3 regions of the Rhodococcus cercidiphylli genome follow, and region 3 is predicted to be linked to each of the others. Evidence: predicted binding sites of a transcription regulator. Region 3 holds the regulator's gene; each other region holds the start of a gene.

Evidence for each region. Region 3 encodes LexA, which represses DNA repair genes until DNA is damaged. Its sites were predicted from a motif close to CGAACANNTGTTCG; they were not measured.
Region 1: R3P95_RS16185 (HNH endonuclease signature motif containing protein) is a predicted target of LexA. The motif match lies at 2,361-2,374, and genes of this name have one in related genera.
Region 2: R3P95_RS24425 (HNH endonuclease signature motif containing protein) is a predicted target of LexA. The motif match lies at 2,196-2,209, and genes of this name have one in related genera.

What each region holds. Positions count from the first base shown of each region.
Region 1 covers NZ_JAWLKE010000006.1:74,324-78,508, reverse strand. Annotated here, with positions in the region: gene R3P95_RS16190 (hypothetical protein) at 1-343, opposite strand, end outside; gene R3P95_RS16185 (HNH endonuclease signature motif containing protein) at 444-2,327, opposite strand; gene R3P95_RS16180 (hypothetical protein) at 2,563-3,147, shown strand; gene fmdA (formamidase) at 3,191-4,185, opposite strand, start outside.
Region 2 covers NZ_JAWLKE010000012.1:100,736-104,920, forward strand. Annotated here, with positions in the region: gene R3P95_RS24405 (3-oxoacid CoA-transferase subunit B) at 1-153, opposite strand, end outside; gene R3P95_RS24410 (CoA transferase subunit A) at 150-911, opposite strand; gene R3P95_RS24415 (IclR family transcriptional regulator) at 1,055-1,828, shown strand; gene R3P95_RS24420 (hypothetical protein) at 1,825-2,094, opposite strand; gene R3P95_RS24425 (HNH endonuclease signature motif containing protein) at 2,236-4,185, shown strand, end outside.
Region 3 covers NZ_JAWLKE010000001.1:479,292-483,476, reverse strand. Annotated here, with positions in the region: gene hrpA (ATP-dependent RNA helicase HrpA) at 1-479, shown strand, start outside; gene nrdR (transcriptional regulator NrdR) at 492-956, opposite strand; gene R3P95_RS02325 (hypothetical protein) at 1,057-1,470, opposite strand; gene lexA (transcriptional repressor LexA) at 1,856-2,539, shown strand; gene R3P95_RS02315 (acyl-CoA dehydrogenase family protein) at 2,615-3,757, opposite strand; gene R3P95_RS02310 (uracil-xanthine permease family protein) at 3,907-4,185, opposite strand, start outside.

The sequences.
Region 1 (4,185 bases), on a different contig from region 3:
CTCTCCTGAGATCGACATTCACCAGATGGCCTGCCTGAGCGCGCAACCATTCGATCGTCTGCAGACTCGGCGCAGGTGCGTGAGCCAGCAGCGCCCATCGGAGCTGGGTATTCGGTCGTAAATCGAACTGCACCAGCACTTCCGGAACGGTAGGCCACGGTGAGCTCCACACGACACGGTCGAACTCACTGCTCTCGACCACCCGAGGCGGCGGCGCGTCCTGGAACATCACCGGCCAGGCGAAGCCTCGATTGTGCGGGTGCAGATCGGGATGCATCAGCGCATTCCACACGAAGCGCGCAGGCGGCGACAACGAAGCCGTGCCGCTCCCGAGAACCATCATCGACCCACCGTACGCAACGGCCGACCTCCGAGTCCGTCCCTCGGGCAGGCAGGTTGTGCTGATTACAGGCAGGGCTGTGCCCTGAGACTGGTGTTGGTGGTCAGGCGGGTTGTCGTGGTTCCTCGTCCCCGGTGTCGTCATGCTGGTCCGGCGGGTACAGCACCTCTTCGGGGTGGTGTGCGTGATTGATCAGCCCACGCCTACGCGGGTCCATCCCGGCCGGTGGATGCCACAGGGTCCGGCCTGGGTAGCGATGTGCTGCTGTGGTTTTGGTGGTCGACCACTTTCCTGGTCCGGTGCCGACGAGTGCGTGGTGCATGTCGCAGCCGAAGGTCAATCCGTCGATGTCGGTGTTGCCGCCGTCTATCCAATCGGTGAGGTGGTGGGCTTGGCACCAGGTTGCGGGGCGGGTGCAGGAGGGGAAGCTGCAGCCGCGGTCTCGGGCGATGAGCACGATGCGTTGGTCTGCGGAGGCGATGCGTTTGGAACGACCCAGATACAGGGCTCTGCCGTCGTCGTCGAAGATCGTCAGGTAGTGGTGGGCATGGGAAGCCATGCGGATCGCGTCGCGGATCGACACGCGGGATCCGGTAGCGGTCTTCGCGTAACCGCAGCCGGCTTCGAGATCCTTCAGGGTCATGGTGACGATCGCGGTGACGGGCAGGCCTCGGTGTGTGCCGAGAGTCCCGGAGGCGAGGGTGTGCCGGAGCGCCAGTTTCAGGGCGTCGTGACGACGTTCGTTCTGGGTGCGGATGTCACGCTGGGCTGCGGCCTCGCGCGTTGACGCCGCTGCCTCGGCCCGTGCCTGACTGCTCTCAGTATCGCCGTGCCCGGCAGCGGTACGACCGGCAGCAGAGGCGTCGGAGTAGGCGTCGTCAGAGCCTGTACCGCAACCGCATTCGATGCCGCCTCCGCATTCGTCGTGACCGCATTCGTCGTGACCGCAAGGGCCGTCACCGCAAGGGCCGTCACCGCATGGACCGTCGTTCCAGAGTCCCGCATCACGTCGCCACCGGTTTTCCCGCTCAGGTAGCGGTGGTGTTTCGGGATTGGAGTCCCCCGATCCTGCATCATTCGCCCCTGCTTCGCGGGGCGTGGTCCCGGGCTGCGGTCGTGCGTGGGCATCCTCGCCCGAGGTGTGGTCGTCCTCGTCGCTTCCGGTGTCGTCGTCGGTGATCGGTTTGCCGTCGGCGGGGTTGTACATGCCGGGTTTCGCGGCTTTGGAGAACAGGGCTTCGAGGTAGGCGCGTAGTTCGGGGTCGACGCAGAATTTTCCTTCCGACATCCCGTCGACCCCTTGCTCGCCGAGGTAGAAGAACGCATCCCTCCGCTTCCGTGGCTTCGGCGGGTTTCCGTCGTCATCGTCATCATCGTGGTCGCCGTCCGGGTTCACCATCGCGTCGAGGCACGCCACCACCGGCGCGAAATCGTCCGGCCGCAATTTCACTGCCTGTTCCACCAACTGTCGTTCGGCGAGATCGCGGGTCTGCGGATCGATACTCGAGGGCAGATGGCGGAAGAATTCGCGGATCATCTGCACATGCTTGGCATCGAGCAACCCCGCCCGCAGTGCTTGCGCTGTCCGCGGCAGCAACGGGGTCAGTACTTCTCCGGAGAACGCAGTCCGGTCACCCAATTCCGCGGCCAGACGGACTCGTGCTCCTGCTGCTCGAGGGGTGATCCGCAGCATCCACGCCACCGAGGACGGGACCGAGCCCGGATACACGTCGAGGCCGTGCTGCGCGATCAGCTCGTTCAGCCAGGTGTACGAGTACGCCGACAAGGATCGGGTCACCGTCTCCATGCGTTGGATCACCGCACGCCGGTCGGCGTTCGTCCACGACGCCGACGCCTGTTCCGCCAACTCGGCAACCGCGGCCTCGACCCGCTCCACGAATGCCGACAAGTCGGGATCGGACACGTCAGGGGTAGGCGGCACCGTATCGATGCCGTCCACCCCTGATCCGCCGTCCCCCGAAAGCATGAACAAAATCTACCGCGACCCACCGACAAGTTTCGAACAGATTTACGAACAGGGCGAGAAGGCTGTCGACGGCTCCGCCCACCATCTACGCAGTCACGGTGGTAGGGACTGACGTGAGCCATCCGAACCGCATGATCGGCATTCGGAGCTGAACGATCCTGGCTTGAACAATTCGCCTGGCGGGTGGTGGCTCAACCTGTCAGCGGGCGCACTCGATGTCGGTAGCGTGAGGGCTATGGCATCGAGCACGTATCGCCCGGAATGGTCGAACGACGATCTGCAGCAGAATGTCTCGGAAGCGCAGTGGGTGGACTACAACCTCGACGGCCTCGCCACAACCACAGTGGGCTCGCTGGTCCCCACTGTGTTCGACGCCTATGCCCGTGTCCTGTATCCCGTACGTGCCAGCACGACCCAGCATGCGTCGTCGAAAACCGTTGCACCCTGGCGTGATCAGCTGGAATCCATCATCGAAGTACTCGCTCGAAGCACGACAACACCGGATGAGTGCTGGTTCGCCGTCTGGGAAGGCAACACAGCACTCGACGACATTCGCGCGACGGCACCGACCGCAGCCATCGCCGGCTACGACTATTTCCTGTTGAAGGGACCGGTCTCACGCGCAGCGGACACACTCGAAGGATTGTCACCGAATCTGTGGTGGCCCAGCGATCACACATGGTGCGTGGCTCAGCACTTCGACTTCCCCTGCGCGTATCTCGGTGGCAGCACGGAGACTGTCTCGGACATCCTTGCGCTCGCCGAAGTCGAGTCCCGGGTGGTCCGCGTCAATCAGAACATCACTGCCGGCTACGGCTAGGCCCACTAGCCATTCGGCGACAAATCTCGACCACCCCGCTGCGTCAGAACTGCGCCCTCGGCGCTCCCGTTCCCGGGTCTATTTGGAATGGTCCGCTGGCAGAAGGTGCTATCGGGAAGTCGAAGATCGCGGTGGGGATGTACACGGTGGCACAGGAATTGGGGATGTCCACCACCCCGGACAGGCGTCCTTCGATCGGGGCCGAACCCAGCAACAGGTACGCCTGCTCGGGGCTGTAGCCGAACTTGGTGAGGTAGTCGATCGCGTGCATGCATGCGTTCTGATACGACAGGTCGGAGTCCAGATACTTCTGCTCACCGTCGAGGGTCACCGAAATACCCGAGAACGCAATCCATTCCGAGTACTGCGGTGCCGTGTTACCGGGCATGAAGATCGCGTTCTCGCTCACCCCGTAGGTCTCCATGCCACCCTTGATGAGGTCGACATGCAGGTCCATGAAGCCGCCCATCTCGATGGCTCCACAGAACGTGATCTCTCCGTCTCCCTGCGAGAAGTGCAGGTCGCCGAAGGACAACTTCGCCCCCGGCACGAACACCGGATAGAAGACGCGAGTGCCCTTGGTGAGGTTCTTGATGTCCTGATTTCCGCCGTTCTCGCGGGGCGGTGCCGTGCGCGCGGCTTCACCTGCGACACGGGAGAATTCGTCGCCGCTCAGTGATCCGAGAATCGCCCCGTCGAGTTCTGGGGCAAGCGCCAGTGGCGGAACACGATTGGGGTCGGTGGCGATCAAGGCACCTTCACGGGCGTTCCACTTCGCCAACAACTGCGCCGATGGCGCGGTCCCCATGAGGCCGGGATGGGTGATGCCGGTGTACTTCACGTGCGGAACGTGACGAGATGTGGTGGTCTGCCCCGAGAAATCCCAGATTGCCTTGTACGCGTCGGGGAATCGATCGGTGAGGAACCCGCCGCCGTTCTCCTTGGCGAAGATTCCCGTGTAACCCCAGCCCTGACCGGCCAGCGGACCCGAATCCTCCTGCGGGATCGGCCCTACGTCGAGGATGTCGACGATCAACA
Region 2 (4,185 bases), on a different contig from region 3:
GCCGTTCTCCGAGTGCAGGGTGACCTTGACCGCGTCGGTCAGGTATCCCGGGATCAGGGTCGGTAGTCCGATGCCGAGGTTGACGTATTCGCCGTCGACCATCTCCGCTGCGGCGCGTTCGGCAATCTGATCGCGGGTCCATCCTGTGTTCATGCTCGAACTCCTGAACTGACGGTGCGCTTTTCGATGCGCCTGTCCTGTGGGCCGGTGTGTACGACGCGTTGGACGAACACGCCGGGCAGATGTACGTGGGCCGGGTCGATTTCGCCCGGCTCCACGAGGTTCTCGACCTGGGCGATGGTGATCTTTCCTGCCATCGCGGCGAGGGGGTTGAAGTTCATCGCAGTTTTGTCGAACACGAGATTGCCTGCGGTGTCGCCGATTTCGGCGTGCACGAGTGCGAAGTCGGCGTTGATCGACTCTTCGAGTACGTACCGTTTGTCGCCGAACACTCGGGTCTCTTTGGGTGGGGAGGCGATCGAGATGGAGCCGTCGGGGTCGTAGCGCCAGGGCATTCCGCCGTCGGCGATGGGGCTGCCGACTCCTGCGGGGGTGAAGAATGCGGGAATTCCGGTGCCTCCGGCGCGGAGTCGCTCGGCGAGTGTTCCCTGCGGGGTCAGTTCCACTTCGAGTTCGCCGGCGAGGTACTGCCGGGCGAACTCTTTGTTCTCGCCGACGTAGGAGGCGGTGACGCGGCGGATTCGTCCGGCGGCCAGCAGGATTCCGAGTCCGTAGCCGTCGACGCCGCAGTTGTTGGAGAATACTTCGAGCTCGGTGGCGTCGGTGTTGGCGATGGCCTCGATGAGTGCGTCGGGGATGCCGCACAGTCCGAAGCCACCGACCGCGAGGGTCGCTCCTCGGCCGATGTCCGCAACCGCGTCGGCGGCGGACGCGTAGGTCTTTCCAGTCACTTGCAGCTCCTGATGTGTTCGTTGAGCAAACGTTGTAGTCAGTCAACCTGAGCTGTGTATTTCGGTGAGGCGAATGCTGGTATCTGCTCGTTCGGTGAACGGATGTGGACTAGGCGTCCGGTGAGTGGACGTACGATGGCCGGGTGACGACACCGGATGCCAACGCAAGTGTGATCGACAAGATCTGTTCGTTGCTGCGCGCAGCGGGGAGCGAGGAGCCGTCGGGTGCCTCGACCACCGCGCTCGCGCGGGCGACCGGTATCGCGCGACCGACCGCACATCGCCTACTGGCGTCGCTGGCCGACCAAGGATTCGTCGACCGCGACGCGACCGGCAACTGGTCACTGGGCCCGGAGATCTATCTGCTCGGATCGATGGCGGCATTGCGGTACGACATCACCGACCAGGCTCGAAAGATAGTGCAGGCGTTGGCCACCGAGAGTGGAGAGAGCGCGTTCCTCTCGGCCCGGCGCGGGGCGGAGACCGTGTGCCTGCTTCGGGTGGAAGGGAGCTTTCCGTTGCGCTCGCACGTGTTGTACGAGGGCATTCGGCTACCGCTCGGGGTGGCGTCCGCCGGTTTGGCCATTCTTGCGCACCTGCCCGATCGGGAGGTCGACGAGTACCTCGGCGACGTCGACCTGGTGCCGGAGTGGGGCGAGACTCATTCCGCCACAGCGATTCGGCACCGCGTAGGCCACACTCGGACAACAGGTTTCGCCGTCAATCCAGGGTTGCTCGTGGAAGGCAGCTGGGGTCTCGGTGCTGCTGTGTTCGACCGCGCCGGAGGTCCTGCGTGGGCACTGAGCCTGACGGGCGTCGAGACGCGATTCCGTGACGACCGACGCCGGGAATTGGGCAAGATGCTGCTCGACGCGGCACACCGGCTCACCGTGCAACTGGGGGAGCGGCCCGCTTAGCTATCTAGTTCCTCCAGAATGTCCGCGGCGTCTTGGCTACCTGCGTCGGCCAATCTTTGCAGCTCGGCGCGGTCGCCAACTTCACCGGCGAGCTCGACGAGGATGTCGACGGCATCGCTGCTGCCTGCATCGGCGAGAGAGCGGAGTTCGTCGAGGTCGTTGCGCTCGCCTGCGAGTTCGACCAACTGGTCGATGGCATCTTGATCGCCGCCGGCCGCACGCCGGCGTAATTCGATCGGTTCCGACTTTGAACCGGGCTCGCTCATGGAGTGCAGTGTAGAACGATTCCGAGGGTAACGGCAGGTCAGCCGGTGCTTTTTCGGCTCGAGCATTCTTGTCGGTGGGTCGGGTTATTGTTCTTCTTGTTCGAACAGGCGTTCTTGTTTCGGCTCACCGGGGGGTGAAAAATGGGTGCAATCCCGACCGTGTCACTGGAGGCGTTGACCGCTGCCGCGCGTGAGGAGAATCGGCAGGCCGCCCGCAAGATCACCGCCTGCTATCGCGTGCACTGCGACTGGATCACCCGCGACACCAAGCACAAGCACTACAGCCGATACGGACGCACGGAAATGTCAGTGGCGTTGGGCTGCTCGGCGACCGTCGCCGAAGCGTATGTCTCGGTCGGCGTTGCCCTGCATACCAGGATGCCGCTGCTGAGGGCAGCGTTCGAGACCGGTGAGATCGACCTTCCCCGCGTGCGGACGGTATGCCGGATCCTCGACAACCTCTCCGACGACATCGTCACCCGCGTCGAAGCCGACGTGGTCGAGGCGGCGCGGAGGTCGTCCCCGGGCCCGCTCGAACAGGCGATCTGGGACATCCTGCTGCGCGTCGCACCCGAGGAAGCGGCCGCGTTGCGGGAGTTCGCGAAGAAGTTCCGGACCGTCACCTACAGTCCCGCCGGAGAACTCGCCCGCATCCGAGCCGAGCTGACCGCCCCCGAAGCCGCCGCCGCATGGCAACTCCTCGAAGAGATGGCCGACACCCTCTGCCCGAAAGACCCGCGCGGGAAGAAAGAACGCCTGTGCGATGCATTCATGGCCCGCATGCACGGCGAACCCCGACTGGCATGCCTGTGCCAACGCACCGACTGCCCCAAAACCGATGCAGCGCTGCCGGATCGACGGGTGCCGCTCACGATGATCACCGTCGACATCGCCACCCTCATCGGATTGTTGGCCAACCCCGCCTACCTCGCCGGGCACGGTTCCATCGACCCCGACCTCGCACGAGAACTCGCACGCAACAGTCACTGGCAGATCCTGCTCACCGAAGCAGTCACCCTCGCCGAGAAACTCGGACTCGCAGTGCAGAACCCGGACACCGGGGAATGGGAACGACGCTCGGACAGTGAAACGACCGAGCCTGCAACCCAAAGCAGCGCCACTACGGCAGCGGGCGAGAGCCTGGCAACGCGGCCGACGGACGCCGCTACAGACATGGCGGCTGGATCGACTCCGGCTGCAGCTACCGACCCAGGTGCCGCCGACCCTGTCCGCAAGCGTGCAGCAACCAGTGCCCCGGCACCAGCTACCGACCCGCCAACACATCCGACCTCGGCAACCGGCCCCGAGAGACCTCCATCGGACCCGGCATCGTCGTCGCAGTCACCTGCCGACCCGATATCGCCGGCACCTGATCTTGCACCGAAACGATCCGAATCAGGTTTTCCCACAACACCATCCGACTCCACAACATCCGGGGCGACGTCAGCCCAAGGCCCGGAACCGGGAACAGGCTCGACTGCCGCTGCCACTGCCGCCGGCGACAATCCACGCCAGCGTCGCCTGGGATCGTTGACGTCCGCTGCAGCCCTGTTCTGCACCCACACCCCCGTCGGCCGGGGCACACGGCACAGCTCTGCCCTCGATCTGGACGACATCAGACATCCCGCCCGCAACATGAGAGCACTCGACCTACGCTCGGCAATCCGGATGGACAACCCGACGATCCCCACTGCAGGCCACACACCCGCAAACCGCGAGTCCTCAGGCATCTACCTCGGCAGCGCATCGCTGGCCGCAGCACTCGAAGCCGCCATCGCCGCAGACCCCACTCTCGGCGAATCCGTCCCACGCGACCCGCTCACCGACCGCGCCCTGATCTACCGACCCGACGCCCTCACCACCGCAGCCGTCCGACTCCGCGACAAACACTGCCGCTTCCCCGGCTGCCACCGACCCGCCGCACGCTGCCAACTCGACCACATCACCCCCTTCGATCACGCCAACCCTCGCAGCGGTGGCTGGACCACCGTCAACAACCTCCAATGCCTCTGCGACTACCACCACTCGGTCAAAACCGCCGGCTACTGGACAGCAGTCATGCTCCCCGGTGGAGCGATCCTCTGGACATCG
Region 3 (4,185 bases):
GGGCGCTCGTGCACGCGGAGGTCCCGCAGCGTACCGCCGCGGTCCTCGCCCTGGTTCGTCCTGTGCTGACCGCTGCCCTGGCTTTGTCGGCGCAACTGCAATCAGCCTCGGGTGAGCCGGCAGACGATGTTCGGGAGCAGCTCGACGGCTTGATCTTTCGCGGATTCGTCACCGAGTTCGGTTCTCGCAGATTGGCGGACCTGCCGCGCTATCTCGCGGCGGCGACGAAGCGGTTGGCCACTCTGCCGAGCAGCGCAGGCCGTGACGCGGCGGCGATGGATGTACTCGATCGGGTGTACGCGTCGTACGGACGACTGCTGGATTCGCTTCCGGAGAGCAGAAAGAACAGTTCCGGGGTGCAGGAGTTGTTCTGGATGATCGAGGAGCTGCGCGTGGGACTGTTCGCCCAAGGGATTCGTACGGCGTATCCGGTCTCCGAGAAGCGTATCGAGAAGGCGATCTCGGACCAGAGCCGCTGACGGGCGGAACTGTCAGTCGATGTCGGCGGACTCGCGGTGCTTACGCAGTTCGTGGATTTCCTTCTCGAAGTCCTCGGCCGAACTGAACGAGCGGTACACGGAAGCGAAGCGCAGGTACGCCACTTCGTCCAGATCACGGAGCGGACCGAGAATGGCCAATCCCACCTCGTTGCTGGGGATCTCCGCTGATCCCGCTGCACGGATTGCGTCCTCGACCTGCTGTGCCAGCAGGTTGAGCGCATCGTTGTCGACATCTCTGCCCTGGCACGCGCGTCGAACTCCCTTGACGACCTTCTCGCGGCTGAACGGCTCGGTCACGCCGCTGCGCTTCACGACTGCAAGCACTGCTGCCTCGACGGTCGTGAAACGACGACCGCACTCCGGGCAGGAGCGACGCCGCCGGATTGCCTGTCCCTCGTCCATCTCACGCGAGTCGACCACGCGTGAGTCGGGATGCCTGCAGAACGGGCAATGCATGAGGGACCCTCCGTCGTAGCCGATGCTCCGACGACGAGCACGCACATCGGGGCAGTCCACCGAGGATACTCAGCCTTCTCGAACCCGACGGGGGCGGTGGTCATCTGCCGGTCGTGTACTCGACGAGAGCTCCGTCGTGCACTTCGACCACACCGGCCGGCTGCACACCTGCATCGGGTGCGACGGCTCGCAGGTTCGCGATGCCGATCAGACCACCGGCCACGACGACCACTGCGAGCATCCACAACACCAGCGATCGCAGTCGAACCGGCTGGCTCGCGAAGTGCGCGGAGGTCGCGTCGAACTCGCGATCGGCCTCCTCACGATCGGTGACGTCGGTCCACGACGGGTCGAGGACCGGAACGCACGGTGCGCTCTGCGTACGGGGCACCGTGGTGACACCGTGCATCCCGAGGGGACTCCGCAGAACGGGACGGGCCCGGCGACGACGCTCGACGACGGTCGACCGGGCACGGACACCGGCGGCGGTGGGGCGATCGGTGATGATGGTCATCGGAACCTCGACTTCGCTCGTTGGATCGATTGTTCGATCAGGCGTTCGATGGACGCTTGTTCGAAGTTCTATCACGAGCCTCCGACAAAGTCTGCAGAAAACGCGACACGAGTCGAACAGATGTTTGATTCAACAGCTGATACACGCTAGATTCGTGTCAGAAACCACACGCCACACGAGTCGACACCATCAACTCCAGTCCGCGCAGACCTACCCCGCAGACCGGATCCCAGGACACCAGCAGGAGGCCGACAGCATGAAGGACGAGACCTCGACGAGGTCGACCACGCGTTCCACGACGACGGGTTCCAGGACGACCGGAGCCAAGGCCACCGCCACCAAGGCCGCAGCAGGAAAGTCGGCTGCGGAACCCACGTCAAAGGCCATGGAGGTCGGCACCGACATCAGTGCGGGTCTGACCGAGCGGCAGCGGAAGGTACTCGAGGTCATTCGCGCGTCGGTCACCGAGCGCGGCTACCCGCCCAGCATCCGCGAGATCGGCGATGCGGTCGGTCTGACATCGACCTCTTCCGTTGCTCACCAGCTGCGCACCCTCGAGCGCAAGGGCTTCCTCCGGCGCGACGCCAACCGTCCCCGTGCCGTCGACGTCCGGGGTCTCGACGAGGTGCAGGCCGACCAGGCTGCCGCCGCGGTCGACGGTTCGCCCGCGTCCGAGGAACAGGATCGGTTGCCGACCCCGACGTTCGTGCCGGTGCTGGGCCGGATCGCCGCCGGCGGTCCGATCCTGGCCGAAGAGGCCGTCGAGGACGTGTTCCCGCTCCCCCGCGAGCTGGTCGGTCAGGGCTCTCTGTTTCTGCTGAAAGTGGTCGGCGAGTCGATGATCGACGCGGCCATCTGCGACGGCGACTGGGTGGTGGTTCGTCAGCAGTCCGTGGCCGACAACGGTGACATCGTCGCTGCGATGATCGACGGGGAGGCCACCGTCAAGACGTTCAAGCGGTCCAAGGGCGAGGTGTGGCTGCTGCCGCACAATCCGCTGTTCGAGCCCATTCCGGGCAACAACGCCGCGATCCTCGGCAAGGTCGTGACCGTGATGCGCAAGCTGTAGAGATCGTCACGGCAGTGACATGCGAAGGGCCGCAGCACATGTGCTGCGGCCCTTCGCGTTCTTCGGATCAGCGGATCACAGATTCAATCCGCGGCCGATGATCTCCTTCATGATCTCGGTGGTGCCGCCGTAGATGGTCTGCACACGGGAGTCCATGTACGCCTTGGCGATCGGGTATTCCTTCATGTAGCCGTAGCCACCGTGCAACTGCAGGCACCGGTCGATCAGTTTGACCTGGTTCTCGGTGGTCCACCATTTCGCCATGGCAGCTTCTTGGACGGTCAGCTTGTCTTCGTTGAGCAGTTCGATGAACTTGTCCACCATGATGCGGGTGGCGGTGGTCTCGGTGGCCAACTCCGCCAACACGAATCGGGTGTTCTGGAACTTGCCGATCGACTTTCCGAAGGCCTTACGGTCGCGGCAGTACTGGATCGTCATCTCGAGCGCGGATTCCATCGCGGCGGCCGCGACGACGGCGATCGACAGGCGTTCCTGGGGCAGATTCTGCATGAGGTAGATGAAGCCCATGCCTTCCTCGCCCAGCAGGTTGGCGGCGGGCACGCGCACGTCGGTGAAGCTGAGTTCGGCGGTGTCCTGAGCCTTCATGCCGATCTTGTCGAGGTTGCGGCCGCGCTCGAATCCGGGCATGTCGCGTTCGACGACCAGCAGGCTGAAGCCCTGTGCGCCCTTCTCGGGGTCGGTGCAGGCCACGACGATGATCAGGTCGGCGTTGATTCCGTTGGTGATGAACGTCTTCGAGCCGTTGAGCACCCAGTCGTCGCCGTCACGGACAGCCTTGGTCTTGATGCCCTGCAGGTCGCTTCCGGTGCCGGGCTCGGTCATCGCGATCGCGGTGATCAGTTCGCCGGAGCAGAATCCGGGGAGCCAGCGCTGCTTCTGCTCGTCGTTGGCAAGGTCGATGAAATACGGCGCGACGACGTCGTTGTGCAGGGTGAAGCCGATACCGCTGTATCCGCCGCGGGTGGTTTCCTCGGTGACGATGGCGTTGTAGCGGAAGTCCTTGACTCCGCCGCCACCGAATTCCTCGGGCGCTGCCGTTCCGAGGAAGCCCTGCTTACCGGCCTCGACCCAGACGTCGCGGTCGACGATGTTCTGCTCTTCCCACTTCGCATGGTTCGGCGCTACGTGCTGATCGAGAAATTTCCGGTACGACTCCCGGAACAACTCGTGCTCGGGCTCGAAAAGTGTGCGTTCCACGCAGATCTCCTTGTTCGGTGCATACCGACATCGACCTGTGAACGGTGTCATTCGCGGTCGTCGGTACGACTGACATCACGCTCCAACAGTACGTTCGGGACGTCACGGAGGTCGATGACCAAAACGCGCGCGATTCGTGACCGACCCCGCTACCGTGCGCGTTTGCCCGCCCTTCTCGCGAGCGCCGAGACGATCGGGTACCCGAGAAGGATGCCGACGGAACCCCACGCGATACCGCCGAGCTCGACCGATCCGACGGACAGCGTCAGGTCACCGATTCCGGCGACGAGCGCTGCAGCGACGACCATGAGATTGACCGGATCGGTGAAGTCGACCTTGGCGTCGGTCCAGATGCGTACGCCCAGCAGCCCGATGAGGCCGTACAGAACCAGGGTTGCGCCGCCGATGACCCCGTCGGGCACGGTGAA